4 regions of the Brevibacterium otitidis genome follow, and region 1 is predicted to be linked to each of the others. Evidence: riboswitches for the same ligand, from Rfam matches in the RefSeq annotation. Region 1 holds a riboswitch; each other region holds the start of a gene.
What was found. Region 1 has a riboswitch for thiamine pyrophosphate ahead of ACFFN1_RS16075 (ECF transporter S component). Riboswitches for the same ligand answer to the same signal wherever they lie in the genome.
Positions count from the first base shown of each region.

Region 1 (3,917 bases):
CGAGGCCGGTGAGCGGCAGCATGAGGATGACGAGTCCGAGCATGACCGCGGCGGAGACGACGTCGATGCTGAGCACGACCGCGATGGCGAGCACTGCACCGGCGGCGAGCTTGGCGACTGGATTGCAGCGCACGAGCGGGGTCTCCCGGAGGACGGGGACGAGGAGGTCGGCGTTCATGCGCGCACCGCCTGCCCGCGGCCGAAGAGCATCCGCTCAGCGGCGATCGCCTGGAGGAACTCCGCATCATGGCTGACGGTCAGCAGCGCGGTGCCGGCGTCGAGCAGCTCGCAGCTGAGCGCCGCAAGCTCCCGCCACGTGTTGGCATCCTGGCCGAAGGTCGGCTCGTCGATGATGAGCACCGGCGGGCGGGTCGCCATCATGCACGCCACCGACAGCCGCCGCTTCTCCCCACCGGAGAGCGTGTGCGGATGCGCATGCGCCAGCCGGGTCAGCCGGAGGCGTTCGAGCAGCTCGGCCACCCGCGCCTCGGTCTCGGCCTGCGGGCAGCCGGCCTGGCGCGGGCCCAGTCGCAGCTCATCGGCGACCGTGGTGGTGAGGAACTGATGCTCCGGCTCCTGGAACACCGTGCCGATCCGGGCGACGAGGTCGGCCGCCGGCCACCGGTGCGGGTCGCTGCGGCGGGGCGCACCGCGCCCGAGGTCGAGCAGCCGGTCCGTGGCCCTCACCCTCCCAGCGCGGGCAGGCAGCAGCCCGCCGAGGGTGAGCGCGGTCGTCGACTTGCCGGCGCCGTTGTGCCCGACGAGTGCGAGCGCCTGGCCTTCGGCGAGGTCGATGCTCAGGTCGCTGACGGCGACCGGACCGCGGCGGGCCCGGGCGACGGCGAGCTTCTCGGCCTCCAGCAGCACCGCACCCGCCGGCCGCGGGACGCGCGGCTGGGGGAGTGCGGCACCAGGCAGCCAGACCCCAGCGCCAGCCAGGGTGCCGCGCAGCGCCGGGTCGTGCAGCACCGCAGCCGGCGAGCCGTCGGCGACCAGCCCGGACTCGCCGAGCACGATGATCCGGTCGACGTGATCGGCCCAGATGTCGACCCGGTGTTCGACGATGAGCAGGGTCGCACCAGAGGCGGCCTGCGCGTCGAGAACCGCCTGGCACATCTCGGGAACGGCGGCCGGATCGATGTTGGCCGTCGGCTCGTCGAGGACCATGAGGCCAGGCGCCATGGCGAGCACGCCGGCCAGGGCGAGACGCTGCTTCTGCCCGCCGGACAGTGCTGAGGTCGGATGGTCCCACGGCAGGTCGAGGCCGACGGTGGCCAGCGCCTTGCGGGCGCGGGCGGGCATCGCGGCCGGGTCGACGCCGGTGTTCTCCATGCCGAAGCACACATCGTCGCCGAGCCGGGCGAGCACCACCTGCGCGTCCGGGTCCTGCAGGACGAGCCCAGTGGTGCCCGAGGTGGGATCCGGTGGGCGGCCGTCGACGAGCAGCTCGCCGGTCCGGTACCCGGATTCGGCCGGCAGGACTCCTGCGATCGCATGCAGCAGCGTCGACTTCCCGGCGCCCGAGGAGCCGAGCAGCAGGACGCGCTCACCGGCCTCGATGCGCAGGTCGATGTCGCTGACGGCGGCGCGCTTGCGGCCGGAGTGCCGCCAGCCGAAACCGCGGGCCAGGACGTCGACGCCGCGGGTCGCGGCTGCCATCAGACTTCTCGCGCGCTGCGTCCGGAGGCGAAGGCGCCCAACGCACCGGTGCGGGCGATCGCCTTGAGTGCGAACCACGACACGAGGCCGGCCAGGACCACGCCGGAGATGCCGGCGAAGACGGTGTAGAGCGCCTTGTGCTCAAACGTCCACGCAGCGTTGTAGAGGATGTTCTCGCCGATCGCCAGCGACAGCCCGGCACCCAGGCCGGCGAGCAGCGTGGCGATGAAGGTGTAGCGGCGGTAGCGCAGTGCGGCGAAGATGATCTCAGCGCCGAAGCCCTGGATGAGCCCGGTGACGATGACCATGAGCCCGAAGTAGTTGCCCGGCACCGCCGAGACGATCGCCGCGAGGACCTCGACGTACAGTGCCGCGCCGGGCTTGCGGATGATGAGCCCGCCGAGCACTCCGCCGAGCACCCACACGCCGGTCAGCAGGCCCTTGGTGGGCGGGTAGAGGGCCTGGAACGGGGCGCTGATCGTCTCCCAGGAGTTCGACCAGGCCCAGAACACGATGCCGATCGCGACGGCGAGCACCGAGGCGACGACGATGTCGACGACCCTCCAGCGCATCGTGGCCGGCACGCCGGCCGGAGTGGGGTTGGGTTCGGAATCGGTGTGGCGGGTCTGGACGTCAGACATCGCAAATCCTCCTTCAATCAGGCAAGGAGGGGTGAAGAGACTCGACTTCCTCCGGCGGTATGAACCGCGTCAGGTTCGAGGGTCTGCAACTGTGCACTCTCAGCGCTCCTCGTGAGCGCTCCCCTGTCGTCGCGTCTACGGTAGCAGACCCATGTACGCCAGGGCGGCTTTGACGATGTGCTCCTGTCCGTGGTTCATCTCCGCCACGATGTCCTCGCGCAGTGCTTCGTCAGGAGTGAGCCAGTCGAGGCTGAGCGCATCCTGGCGCGGTGTGCACTCACCCTGCACCGGCAGGATGTAGCACAGGGCGATCGCATGCTGGCGCGGATCGTGAAGCTTGGAGGCGCCCTCGGTCGGGAAGTACTCGGCGACGTGGAACGGGTTGAGCGAGCTCGGCAGCGACGGAAACGCCAGCGGCCCGAGGTCCTTCTCGGCATGGCGCATGAGCGCATCGCGCAGGGTCTCGTGGAAGCGCACCCGCCCGCCGATCACCTCGCGCACGAGCGAGCCGTCATCGCCGGTGCGCAACAGCAGCCCGACCTTCTCCGGCACACCGTGGTCGTCGAGCAGCACCGGCACCGCATTGATGTAGGCCATCGGCAGGCGTCTGCGCAGCCGGGCCAGCTCATCGGGTTCGAGCCAGTTCTCATCGAAAGCCAAAGCGGTGCGTGTCATAGTCCCATGGTTCCACACGGGCTCTGGTCAGGCCAGACTCCAGGCGCATGTCCCCAGGAGCGGGAGGCGTGAACCACCGGGGCTGCGATAGGTTCGGGGCATGAGCGATGACATGAACGAGCAGCACACCGGTCAGGATCAGCATCTCGCCGACGAGATCAACGCCCACTACCACCCGATCGCCATGACCCTCTTCGGCCTCCTGGACGCCGAGGATCAGATCGACCAGCCCGAATCCCAGGCCGTCGACGCCGCCCAGATCGCCGAGGTGTCGGTCGTGGCCGCCGCGCTGCGGATCTGGCACTGGGTCGCCTCCGGTCCGAACGCGCAGCGCCCGGCCGCCGAGACCGGCGAGCTGAGCGGTGAGGAGCTCGCCGCTGTCGCCGAACTCGCCGGACTCGAAGAGGCCGGTGGCGCCAAGACGCTGGCTGAGCTGCCGCTGACCGAGCGGGCCTGGGCGACGCTGCTGCTGACCGGCATGTTCGAACAGGCCGGGCCTGAGTCGGTGACGGTTGGTCTGCCTGAACTGTTCGGCCCCGTCGCCGAGGCGGTGGCTGCCGGCCGTGCGATCGAGCTCAGTGACGAGCAGGCTGGGGCGCTCGCCCGCTGGCTCAGCGTGTGGGCGCTCGCCGCGGCGAACCACTGGCAGCAGGTCAACACCCAGGTCACCGGTGCCGGTGACCTCGATATCCCGCTGTTCTCGACCCTGGCGATGTACCTCGGTGCCGGCGGGCGGGTGAGCCTGCCCGAATCCGAGCAGATCCACGCTGTGCTCGAGACCGACGAGCGGCTCAAGGCCCACACCGCCGAGTTCTTCCGGCTCCTCGGCTACGCCCCGGAGACGATCTCCGGGGAGAGCTTCGCCCATGCCGTGCTCGCCGGCACGTCTGAGACCCTGCTGCGGATCCTCGGCGACTGGCGCTCCGGCGGCGTGCTCACCGA
Region 1 covers NZ_JBHMAU010000132.1:39,853-43,769, reverse strand. Annotated here, with positions in the region: gene ACFFN1_RS16085 (energy-coupling factor transporter transmembrane component T family protein) at 1-178, opposite strand, end outside; gene ACFFN1_RS16080 (ABC transporter ATP-binding protein) at 175-1,659, opposite strand; gene ACFFN1_RS16075 (ECF transporter S component) at 1,659-2,300, opposite strand; TPP riboswitch at 2,330-2,435, opposite strand; gene ACFFN1_RS16070 (DUF4916 domain-containing protein) at 2,436-2,975, opposite strand; gene ACFFN1_RS16065 (hypothetical protein) at 3,076-3,917, shown strand, end outside.

Region 2 (3,917 bases), on a different contig from region 1:
AAGGATGACGGCATTCGCACCGGCGTTCCGATCAAGGTGACGGCGAAGCCGGCGAATCCGAAGGATGAACTCGACGGTGATACCGAGTGGACTCATACGCTTCAGAAGCGACCGGACTCTTCGCTTGCATCCGGCGACGAGTTCGACGATTCCGCGACTCTGCCGAATGAAGGCTGGAAGGTCCTCGACACCAGTTACAAGAAGGATCTGCCGGAGAAGGTCAACACGATCTACACACGCGACAGCGTCTCAGTCAAGGACGGCAGTCTCGAGATCCGCACTGCCCGCCATTGCCTCGACAAAGACCAGAAACCCTCAGCTGAGACCGAGAGCCCGGACGGTGCAGTTTGTCCTGCGGGCAAGAAGACGATGTACACCTCTGGTCGGATCGAAACTGATTACATTTACAATGCTCCGTTTGAGATGGAGATCAGAGCGCGAATGTCGGACGGCAAGATCGATGGAATGCACTTTGCCGGCTGGCTGCTCAACAACCAGCCCTACTGCACCAGCCCCGAGGTGCAGAAATCCGACCTCGGCGAGATCGACACGATGGAAGTGCTGAGTCAGCACGCCCATACGACGAACACGACGCACGTCACGTGCGTCAACACCAACGGCCGCGGCGCCGGAACCAAACGCGACGCCCACCAGCTCGACGGCCAGATCGCCGGAGTGTGGAACACCTACCGCATGACCTGGGACGGCGACGCGGTCCGGTACTACTTCAACGATCAACTCGTGCCCTCCAGCCGTGGCCAGACTCCAGAGACTCGAGGGGAGACCGTCGGCCTGAGTGACGACGACTTCCGCCGTGCGCTCATGGACTATCCGTTCAAGGCGATCATCGACTCGGTCGTCTTCCCCGATGACTACACGTGGGTGCGCCCGGTCGACGACTCGAAGCCGTTCCCGGCTCGCGTCGATCGTGTCGACTACTTCCGCATGAAGCAGCTTGACGACATCTACCCCGGTGGCGCGATCGGCAGCTACTGGAAGAACAACAAGTGGCTCGGAGCCCCTCTATCCGGCGAGGAAGACGCCGGGCCCGACGGTGCGCGGATGCAGAAGTTCGAGAAGGGGGTCGTCTACTGGTCGCGCACAACGGGAGCGCATGGCGTCAAGGGCGGCATCAAGTCGACCTACGACCGTGAGAAGGGTGCGGACGGCTGGCTCGGCCTCCCACGCGGCGAGGAACGAAAACTCGCCCACGGTGGTGCCTCACAGACCTTCGAAGGCGGCCAGATCCACTGGTCGCGGGCAACAGGGGCCCACCCGACGAAGGGGGCGATCCAGAAGTACTGGGCCTCGCAGAAGTGGGAGAACGGCTGGCTCGGATATCCGATCGGCGGTGAGATCCGCAATAAGGATGGCAGCGTCCGCCAGAACTTCCAGGGCGGCACCGTCTACTGGTCTGCCAAGACCGGTGCGCATGGCGTGAAGGGGACCATCAGGTCGACCTATCACAACCTCAAGGGTGCGGATGGCTGGCTCGGCCTGCCGCGCAGCGATGAGCGGCGCTTGCGCCGCGACGGCGGTGCCTACCAGGTATTCGAACACGGCCAGATCCACTGGTCGCGCAAGTCCGGAGCGCACCCGACGAAGGGCGCGATCCAGAAGTACTGGGCCTCCCAGAAGTGGGAGAACGGCTGGCTCGGCTACCCGACCAGCGGGGAGATCCGCAACAAGGACGGCAGCGTCTACCAGAACTTCCAGCACGGACGCGTGACATGGAAGTCCGGCAGGGGCATCACCGTCAAACGCTTCTGATCACCTCCCGCGCCTCCCGGCCGCCTCCAGCACACCCCGTGCCCGAGGCGGCCGTCGCGGTCCACTGCTGCACCGTCACATTCCAGCGCAAACTGGCGTCATCAGCCAGGACTGTTAGAGTGGCGGACAGACATGGGGTGCCCGGCAGGCCGGGCTGAGAACATACCCATCGAACCTGATCTGGATCATGCTGGCGAAGGGATTGTCATGACACAGCAGCACCCATCTGCCCCCGCACAGACGGGGGCCTCGATACCCGATCTCGCAGCGGCTGCCACCGCGGTGCGGGAGTCGAATCCGCTCGTCCAGTGCATCACGAACACTGTCGTGCAGACGCTGAGCGCCAATGCTCTGCTGGCGATCGGCGCCTCACCGGCGATGATCAACCATGAGGCCGACGCCGCCCAGTTCGCCCGCATCTCCGACGGCCTGCTCATCAACTTCGGCACCGCCAGCTCACACAACTTCCTCGCCGCCGACGCCGCCATCACCGCCGCCCGTGAGACCGGCACGCCGTGGGTCCTCGACCCCGTCTCCTACGGCGTCATCGACTACCGCACCACCCGCATCAAGCAGGCCCTGACCTGGCAGCCGACCGCCATCCGCGGCAACGCCTCCGAGATCGCAGCCTTAGCAGGCACCGGCGCCGGCGCCCGCGGCGTCGACTCCACCGACGAGGTCGAAGCTGTCCTCGAGGCTGCGATCCAGCTCTCCCACGCCCTCGGCTCCGTCGTCGCCGTCTCCGGAGAGGTCGACGCGATCGTCCACGCCGGCGAGCAGGTGCGCATCGCCCGGGTTTCCGGCGGTTCGGACTACATGCCGCTCGTCGTCGGCACCGGCTGCTCGCTCGGCGGTGTCGTCGCCGCCTACCTCGGCGCCCTGCCGGCCGACCCGTTCGCCGCTGTCGTCGCCGCCCACGCCCACTATGCGGCCGCCGGCACCCGCGCGGCCGGCACGAGCCGCGGGCCTGGCAGCTTCGCCGTCGAGTTCCTCGACGCCCTGCATTCCGTCACCGCCGCTGACATCGCCGCCGTCGGCGTCAGCTACGACACCGTGGAGGTCGCCGCATGAGCCACGATCGCCTCGCCGGCATCGACACCGCCCTGTACTTCATCACTGACTCCGCCCAGTGCGCCGCGGTCGGCCGCTCGGTGGCCGACACCGTCGCCGAGGCGGTCGCCGGCGGGGCAGGGATGGTCCAGATCCGGGACAAGGACATCACCGACGCGGAGATGTACGACCTGACCTGCGAGGTGCTGCGCACCCTTGATGCGACCCTGGCGCGGGAGCAGCTGGAGAACACCGTGCCGGTGTTCGTCAACGACCGCGTCGCTGTCGTCGAGAAGCTGAACCGTGAAGGCCACCTCGTGCATCTGCACATCGGCCAGGACGACACCTCGATCGCCGAAGCCCGCCAGCGCATCGGCCAGGAGGCCCTGCTCGGGCTCTCGGCCACCACGCCTGACGAGTTCGTCGCCGCCCGCGAGGCCGGCGCCGTCGACCTCCTCGGCGTCGGCCTGGCATTCCCGACGACGACGAAGAAGAACGCCCGCGACGTCCTCGGGCCCGAGAAGATCGGCGCACTCGTCGGTGAGGCCGGCCTGCCGGTGTTCGGCATCGGCGGCATCGACCTGGCCGGTGCTGCCAAGATGCACGGCACCGGCGTCGCCGGCATCTGCGTCGTCTCCGCCATCTGCAAGGCCGCCGACCCGCGCGCGGCCGCTGCTGCGATCAAGGCCGTGTTCCTCACCGGTCGGCTGCCCGACGCCGAGGGTCGGGCTGAGACCGAGAAGGACACCGGCTCACACACCGCAGACGGAGGACACTGAACGATGACCGCTCCTGCATCGCGCCCGCCGATCGCCCTGTCGATCGCTGGCACCGACCCATCTGGTGGGGCCGGCATCCACGCCGACCTCAAGGCTTTCTGCGCCCGCGGCGTCTACGGCACCACCGCCATCACCGCTCTCGTCGCACAGAACACCCACGGGGTCAGCGAGGTCTACGGCATCGACGACGCCTTCGTCACCGCTCAGCTCGCCAGCGTGCTCGACGATCTGCCCGTCGATGCGACGAAGACCGGCATGCTCTCCACTCGCAGCCTCGTCGAACTCGTCTGCCGCGCCGTCGATGAGCGCGACCTCGGC
Region 2 covers NZ_JBHMAU010000015.1:11,068-14,984, forward strand. Annotated here, with positions in the region: gene ACFFN1_RS01270 (family 16 glycosylhydrolase) at 1-1,770, shown strand, start outside; TPP riboswitch at 1,894-1,990, shown strand; gene thiM (hydroxyethylthiazole kinase) at 1,978-2,841, shown strand; gene thiE (thiamine phosphate synthase) at 2,838-3,599, shown strand; gene thiD (bifunctional hydroxymethylpyrimidine kinase/phosphomethylpyrimidine kinase) at 3,603-3,917, shown strand, end outside.
Region 2: it holds a riboswitch for thiamine pyrophosphate, as region 1 does, so the genes downstream of both, thiM (hydroxyethylthiazole kinase) here and ACFFN1_RS16075 (ECF transporter S component) in region 1, are expected to answer to the same signal.

Region 3 (3,917 bases), on a different contig from region 1:
CGGTGTCGTCGAGCCCGCTGACGACGCGCCGGGGATCATCGGCGTGGTGTGGGGCGGCGCGGACGACGCCGAGGTCGAGATCCGCACCCGCACCGGCGGCGAGTGGAGTGCGTGGTCGGGTCTCGACACCGACAACGACCCCGCCCAGGGCGGCGAGTCCGGCACCGAACCGTTCTCGATGGCCGGGATGGACGCCGCGCAGGTGCGCATCCTCGGCGATGCCGTGCCGCAGCATGCGCGGATCCTCAGCATCGATCCCAAGCGCTGGGCCGGTGACGCCGCTGCCGTGGAGTCGAACATCTCGGTGACCGAGGACGAGCAGCCCGCTCCCGAGGCGCCGGAGATCACCGAGGTGCCCGGCACCGGCCAGGCGGGCGCCTCGGCGAGGACCGCCTCGGGCGCGGCGACGATGGCCTACGCACCTGGTGAGGCCGCGACGCAGACCGTCGGCAAGGACGAGAAGAAGGACGTCAAGAAGCCGGAGATCCGCACCCGCAAGGACTGGGGTGCGGCCAAGCCGGCGGAGAAGCCTGACGAGACGAAGAAGGTGCAGGCCGCCGTCGTCCATCACACCAGCGGATCGAATGACTATTCGGCTGAGGACGTGCCGGCGATCCTGCGCGGCATCCAGCACTACCACCAGCAGGGCCGCGGCTGGGATGACATCGGCTACAACATGCTCGCCGACAAGTACGGACGGCTCTGGGAGGGCCGCGGCGGCGGGCTGGAGAAGAACACCGTGGGCGCCCATGTCATGGGCTACAACGAGGGCACCTTCGGCATCTCCGTCATGGGCACCTACAACAAGGAGGCCCCGCCGCAGAAGACGATCGACGCCGTCAATCATGCGATCGCCTGGAAGCTGTCGCTGTCCGGTGTCGGCGGTGATGCAAAGACGAAGCTGAAGGACCGCGAGATCAGCACGGTCTCCGGCCACCGCGACCTCGGCTCCACCGACTGCCCTGGAGATGCGTTCTACGCGAAGCTGCCGCAGATGCGCAAGGACATCGCCGAGATCCAGAAGAACGGCGGTCCGGTCGCGAAGGACGAGGAGAAGAAGGACAAGAAGTCGGACGACAAGCCCAAGGGCGAGTCGAAGGACGGCACGTCCGAGGACGGCAAGAAGGAGGAGGCGGACAGCGGTCTGCAGCCTGGAGCCGCCGACCGCAGCGCCTGAGCGGCGCACAGGTTCGGAGGAGCCGGCCGCGGTCACACGGCTCGTCAGTCCGCGTGGCCTTCGTAGGTGACGTCGAAGAAGTCGAGCTCCAGCGCTACGGCACGCTCCCAGCGGGCGGTGAGCTCCGCGGCTCGCCCGGCGGCCTCGGCGGCCGGCCACACGCGGTTGAGCTCATCGACGAGGAACTGGCACCACGAGGCGAAGGCCTCACCGCGGTGCAGCTCGATCCACTCGGAGTGCACATAGCGCTCTGGCAGCTCGGCATCGCGCTCACCCCAGTCGAGGTAGAGCCACTCGGCGATGACAAGCATCACGAGCAGATCGGCATACTCAGCCTGCGCGACCGCGTCGTACATCTCGGACTGGAAGCCGGCAGCCGCGCGCGAGAGCTCCGGGTCCCGCCACTGCTCCTCAGGCACGCCCAGCTGCGTGAAGGCCTGCTGGAAGTAGCCGTCCTCATCGGCGGCGAGCATGCCCAGCTGGGCGGCGAAGCGCAGCTTGGACTCCAGCCGGTCGGCATGGGCCACGCAGCCGCCGAGCATCGAGAGGAAGGCGTCGAAGAACTGGTAGTCCTGCACGAGGTAGCCAGCCAGCACGCCGTCGTCGATGCTGCCGGCGAACAGTTCGTCCACGAAGCGGTGACCGACCGCAGCATCCCACTGCGCGGCAGAGCGTCCGAGCCGCAGCCGGCCGACTGGTGAGTCGGGGGCGACGGTGAGCGTCGTCTGAATAGGATTCGTCGATGTCATGTGATCTCCCTCCGCCGGTATCACCCGGATCAGGTTCGTAGGGTCTGCATCTGCACTCTCAGCGCCCACCTCGGGCGCTCCCCTGTCAACACCCTCACTGTAGCCCATCTCCCGCGCCCGAGGCGGTGGCCGGCTCCGGCGTTTTTGGTTCGGTTCGCCGCCTGGACTAGACTGTTATGCGGCTCCCCGTGCGGCGTCATCTTGTGAACTCCCCCAGGGCCGGAAGGCAGCAAGGGTAAGCGAGCTCTGGCGGGTGCGCGGGGAGTCCTTCTTTCCCCTCTGTCTTTCCCCCATGCGGGGGCTCAACCGCTGCCTCGGCAGGGGCTCGGTGACAGCTCTCCGAACCCGCGATTTCGGCTTGTGCGCGCCGATCCGCGCGCCGCGCGGCCGCCTGCCGAAGAACCGCTATCACAATTGCGCAACATCGCTAACAGTTGTTAGCGCTGGTCACCGCCTACATTCCCCGAGATGACGCGGATCGGCTGGCCCGTTTGTGCTCTAGCTGTTATATCGTGCGCCCTATATTTGAGCTGTCCTTCTGATTCGTGTCCGCGCTCGCAGGTCCGCAGATCACGATCACCTGCCGCCGATGGAGGCCGCAGGCAGCTGGAATGAGAAAGGTTCAACCGTGCTTCGTCGTCATCCCCTCGCCGTCGGCTTCGCCATTGCGCTGTCAGCCACTCTCGCTGCCTGCAGCTCCCCCACCGAGACGGAGCGCGGGTCCGCGGAGACGCCCAGCCAGGCCCCGGATCCCGCTCCCGAGGTGTCAGTCTCGGCTGTCGAGGATCCCGACGCTGACGACGCGGCCGCCGACGAGGGCTCCGATGACGCGACCGATGCCGCTGCCGGCGGGGATGCCGCCAGCGCCTCGGGCACCGATCTTGAGATCTCGCCGACGGGTCATTTCGCCCTCACCGTCACCGGTGGCGAGTTCGCCGAGGTGACCGTCACCGATGCCGATCACCCCGAGGTCACCGTCGCCGGCACCTTCGATGACGGTTCCGATGCCGACAGCGGCGACGACAATGGTGACGGCACCGATGGCGACTCTGATGCCGGGGACGCAGAGACAGGCGACCCCGATGCCGAGGAAACGGAATCCGACGAGGCGCCGGCCACCTCGGGCGCGGACGCCGAAGCACAGGCCGGCGGCAGCACCGCCGACAGCACCGAAGACGCCGGCGACGCGGCAGAAGGCGACGCGACTGACGGCGACGCGACTGACGGCGACGCGACTGACGGCGACGCGGCTGAAGGCGACGCGGCTGACGACGCCACCGACGAAGCTGACGACGACGATGCCTCCGATGAGGGCGACGACTCCTCCGGATCCGCCGAGCCGCAGGGCACGCGGTGGGTCTCCGACTACGGTCTGGCGGGCAGCGCCACCTACGAGTGGACGGCGAAGACGATCGCGCCCGACGGCGGCGAGCACGAGGCCTCGGGCACCATCACGACGACCGAACCGCAGGGCCGTTCGGCGCGGGTGTTCACCGTCATCGGCGACGATCAGGAGGTCGGCGTGGCCGCCCCGATCATCGTGAACATCGGTGCCACTGTGCCGGAGTCGCACCGCGATGAGATCGAGCACCGGCTCTCCGTCGAGGTCACCGACGAGGACGGCAAGGAGATCGACGTCGAAGGCTCGTGGGGCTGGCTCTACGACACCGACGGGATCTCGCGCGTGCACTACCGGCCCAAGGAGTTCTGGCCGGAGCACTCCAAGGTCAAGGTGCAGATGGCGCTTGAGGACGTGCCGTTCTCCGACACCCGCTTCGGCGAGAAGGACGTCTCGCTGGACTTCTCGATCGGCCGCGAGCAGACGACGACCGCCGATGCCAAGACGCACCGGATGGTGGTGACCCGCGGTGACGAGACGGTCATGGACTTCCCGGCTTCGCTCGGCGCTCCGCGCTCCCCGTCGTACAACGGCACGCACATCGTCATGTCGAAGGCGGCGAACTACACGATGACCTCGGAGCGCTGGGGCT
Region 3 covers NZ_JBHMAU010000014.1:15,686-19,602, forward strand. Annotated here, with positions in the region: gene ACFFN1_RS01160 (peptidoglycan recognition protein family protein) at 1-1,177, shown strand, start outside; gene ACFFN1_RS01165 (TenA family protein) at 1,222-1,926, opposite strand; TPP riboswitch at 1,915-2,020, opposite strand; RNA gene ffs (signal recognition particle sRNA small type) at 2,104-2,199, shown strand; gene ACFFN1_RS01175 (L,D-transpeptidase) at 2,555-3,917, shown strand, end outside.
Region 3: it holds a riboswitch for thiamine pyrophosphate, as region 1 does, so the genes downstream of both, ACFFN1_RS01165 (TenA family protein) here and ACFFN1_RS16075 (ECF transporter S component) in region 1, are expected to answer to the same signal.

Region 4 (3,917 bases), on a different contig from region 1:
CGTTCGTGCGTCCCCGCCGCTGAGCCCGGCGCTGCAGCCCCGAGGAGCCCGGCGGTTCAGCCCCCACTGCGCCCGGCGGTTCAGAGGACGAAGACGCCGAGCAGTCCGGCGGCGATGACAACGGCCCAGGCCGGAGCCTTCCACGCGCTCAGCGCGACGAAGGCGGCAGCTCCGATGACGAGTGTCAGCGCAGAGGTGATGCCGGTGGTGAAGACCGGCTGGTACAGCGCGGCAGCGAGGATCCCGACCACGCCGGCGTTGACGCCGCTCAGCGCCCGGCGAGCCAGCCGGTGCGCGGCAAGCCTCTGCCACAGCGGCAGGGTGCCGATGACGAGCAGCGCTGCCGGCAGGAATACCGCGCCCAGCGCGATCGCCGCGCCCACCGCTCCCGTAGCCGAGGTGGTGCTCACCGTGCCGAGGTAGGCGGCGAAGGTGAACAGCGGGCCGGGCACTGCCTGGGCGGCACCGTACCCGGCGAGGAAGGCGTCGTTCGAGACGATCCCGGTGGGCACGAGCTCGGCCTGCAGCAGCGGCAGCACGACGTGCCCGCCGCCGAACACGAGCGCGCCGGCACGGTAGAACACATCGGCCAGCTGCAGCGCATCGCTGCCGGTGAGCCGCGCGATGACTGGCAGCCCGATGAGCAGGACGGCGAAGAGGATGAGGCTGCCGGCGGCCGCCGGCATCGGCACACGCACCCGGAACAGGTGCCCCTGCCCGTCTGAGGCGTCTGCCGCCTCGGGCACGGCCGGACGCAGCCACACCAACCCGATGATGCCGGCGAGCACGATCGCAGCGACCTGCGCCCATGCGGTGGGCACCAGCAGGGCGATGGCCAGGGCGGCGACCGCGATGCTCGCCCGCGGTGCGTCGGGAGTCAGCGAGCGCGCCATGCCGAGCACCGCATGCGCGACGACGGCAACGGCTGCGACCTTGAGTCCGGTGAGCCAGCCGGCGTCGCCGAGGTCGCCGAGGGCATGGATGCCGAAGCCGAAGGCCGCCAGCGCAAGCGCCGAGGGCAGGGTGAACGCGACCCAGGCGGCGAGCATGCCGGCGAAGCGGGCGCGCTTGAGGCCCAGCGCCATACCGACCTGGCTGGAGGCCGGGCCCGGCAGGAACTGGCACAGCGCGACGAGATCGGCATAAGCGCGGTCGCTGAGCCAGCTGCGGCGCTCGACGAAGGCCTCACGGAAGTACCCGAGGTGGGCGACCGGACCGCCGAAGGAGGTGAGCCCCAGCCGCAGGAAGATCCAGAACACCTCGGCAACGGAGCCGCGGCTGGCGGGTGCAGCGGCAGGCGGGCGCTCAGGCGAGGAGGCGGAAGGCAGCATGCCTGCCATTCAACGACAGACAGGTGAACAGGAGGCGAACGACGGCTCCACCTCTCTGATCAGATGTGATATAGATTGAGCTGACCACGCGGGAGCCTCACAGTGAGGCTGAGACCGGACACGGCGTCCGGGACCGCTGAACCTGATTCGGTTAATACCGACGTAGGAAGTGAGGGACATCGTTGTCTGCATTCCCCCCTGAGAACACGCACGCCTCCGAGACCGCTGCTGACCAGCCGCGCTCCGAGCAGCACCACAAGCACCGCCTCGGGTGGGTTGAGGATGCTGCGCACGGCATCCGCGTGCCCGTCACTGAGATCCACCTCGACGACTCGCCCGGCCAACGGGCCAATCCCCCGGTCCAGGTCTACCGGACGATGGGACCCGGCAGCGTGCCCGAGGAGGGACTGGCACCGTGGCGTGCGGAGTGGATCGCCGCCCGTGGGGACTCCGAAGAGCACACGGGCCGCGGCAGGAAGCTCGCCGATGACGGCCGGGCGGCAGTCCGCCGCGGCCGGCCCTCCCAGCAGTGGCAGGGCCGGGTGCCCACACCTCGGCGGGCCAAGCCCGGCAAGCGGGTGACGCAGATGCACTACGCACGCACCGGTGTCATCACCCCCGAGATGCGCTTCGTCGCACTGCGCGAACAATGCGACGTCGAACTCGTCAGAAGCGAAGTCGCCGCCGGCCGGGCGATCATCCCGGCCAACATCAACCACCCGGAGTCCGAGCCCATGATCATCGGGCGGAAGTTCCTCGTCAAGATCAACGCCAACATCGGCAACTCCGCTGTCACCAGCTCGATCAGCGAGGAGGTCGCCAAGCTCAACTGGGCGGCCAAGTGGGGCGCCGATACGCTCATGGATCTTTCGACGGGCAACGACATCCACACCACCCGCGAATGGATCCTGCGCAACTCCCCCATCCCGATCGGCACCGTGCCGATCTACCAAGCTCTGGAGAAGGTCGATGGTGAGGCGGAGAAGCTGACGTGGGAGATCTACCGCGACACCGTCATCGAACAGTGCGAACAGGGCGTCGACTACATGACCGTCCATGCCGGTGTGCTGCTGCGCTACGTGCCGCTGACCGCCGAACGGGTCACCGGGATCGTCTCGCGCGGCGGATCGATCATGGCCGGATGGTGCCTGGCGCATCACGAGGAGAACTTCCTCTACACCCACTTCGATGAGCTGTGCGAGATCTTCGCCCAGTACGACGTCGCCTTCTCCTTAGGCGATGGCCTGCGCCCGGGTTCGATCGCCGATGCCAACGATGCCGCGCAGTTCGCTGAGCTCGACACGCTGGCTGAGCTGACCCAGCGGGCGTGGGAGCACGACGTGCAGGTCATGGTCGAAGGACCTGGCCACATTCCGCTGCACAGGATCCGTGAGAACGTCGAGCGTCAGCAGGAGCTGTGCCACGGTGCGCCCTTCTACACCCTCGGCCCGCTCGTGACCGACATCGCGCCTGGTTATGATCACATCACCTCGGCGATCGGGGCGACGGAGATCGCCCGCTACGGCACCGCGATGCTGTGCTATGTCACCCCGAAGGAACATCTGGGCCTGCCGAACCGCGATGACGTCAAAACCGGTGTCATCACCTACAAGATCGCCGCCCACGCCGCCGACCTGGCCAAGGGCCACCCTGGTGCGCATGAGCGCGATGACGCCCTGTCGAAGGCCCGCTTCGAGTTCCGGTGGCGTGACCAGTTCGCCCTCGGTCTCGATCCGGAGACCGCTGAGGCGTTCCACGACGAGACGCTGCCGGCTGAACCGGCCAAGACTGCCCATTTCTGTTCGATGTGCGGGCCGAAGTTCTGCTCGATGCGCATCTCCCAGGACATCCGCGACACCTATGGAAGCGCCGAGGCGCAGGCAGCAATCGCCGGCATGCAGGCCAAGGCTCAGGAGTTCCTTGCCCGCGGCGGGCAGGTCTACCTGCCCGAACCGACCTTCGGACCGCCTGCTGCCGACACCGCGCCCGAGGCGGTGGAGACGAGGATCAGCTGACCGGCTGGCGCAGGATGGTCCGGCGGTGCTGCGGTGCCGTGCGCCGGAAGTCCGATAGGTAGATCTCGTGGTGCCGGCCGCCGGGTTTTCATCCCGGCGGCCGGTATCACCGACTCATGCAGTTCGGCCAGCACGCCGGCATTGTCATCGAAGCTGCCGATGTGCAGGGTCTGAAAGCATGTGCCCTCCGCAAGCTCGCCTTCGCGCAAGCTGCCGATGAGCGGGAGTGCCCGGCCCTTCTTCTCTGCTTTCCGGCGTGCCGCAGTGATTGCAACATCGATATCGTCTGCGGTGAGCCAGCCGGGGACCATGAGCATGAGCGTCCACTGCCACTGCGTCTTGTCCCGGGCGGTGGTGAAGGCTGTCATGTCCTCAGCCCACCAGAGACTCTCCAGCGGTGGGACGACATAGTCGCGGCCATACGTGTCCTTCGAATGGAACTTCAGTGTGTAGGCCACCGGGTAGAGGGTCTCGATCGCGGCGGTGAACGCCGGTGCCGTGCTCGGGTCTCCGGCACCGTCGACCATGAGATAGGTCGTCGCCGGCACGTCGAGCCGGTCGAATCGGCCGG
Region 4 covers NZ_JBHMAU010000032.1:30,082-33,998, forward strand. Annotated here, with positions in the region: gene lysX (bifunctional lysylphosphatidylglycerol synthetase/lysine--tRNA ligase LysX) at 1-23, shown strand, start outside; gene chrA (chromate efflux transporter) at 81-1,331, opposite strand; TPP riboswitch at 1,410-1,517, shown strand; gene thiC (phosphomethylpyrimidine synthase ThiC) at 1,514-3,346, shown strand; gene ACFFN1_RS04305 (GyrI-like domain-containing protein) at 3,271-3,917, opposite strand, start outside.
Region 4: it holds a riboswitch for thiamine pyrophosphate, as region 1 does, so the genes downstream of both, thiC (phosphomethylpyrimidine synthase ThiC) here and ACFFN1_RS16075 (ECF transporter S component) in region 1, are expected to answer to the same signal.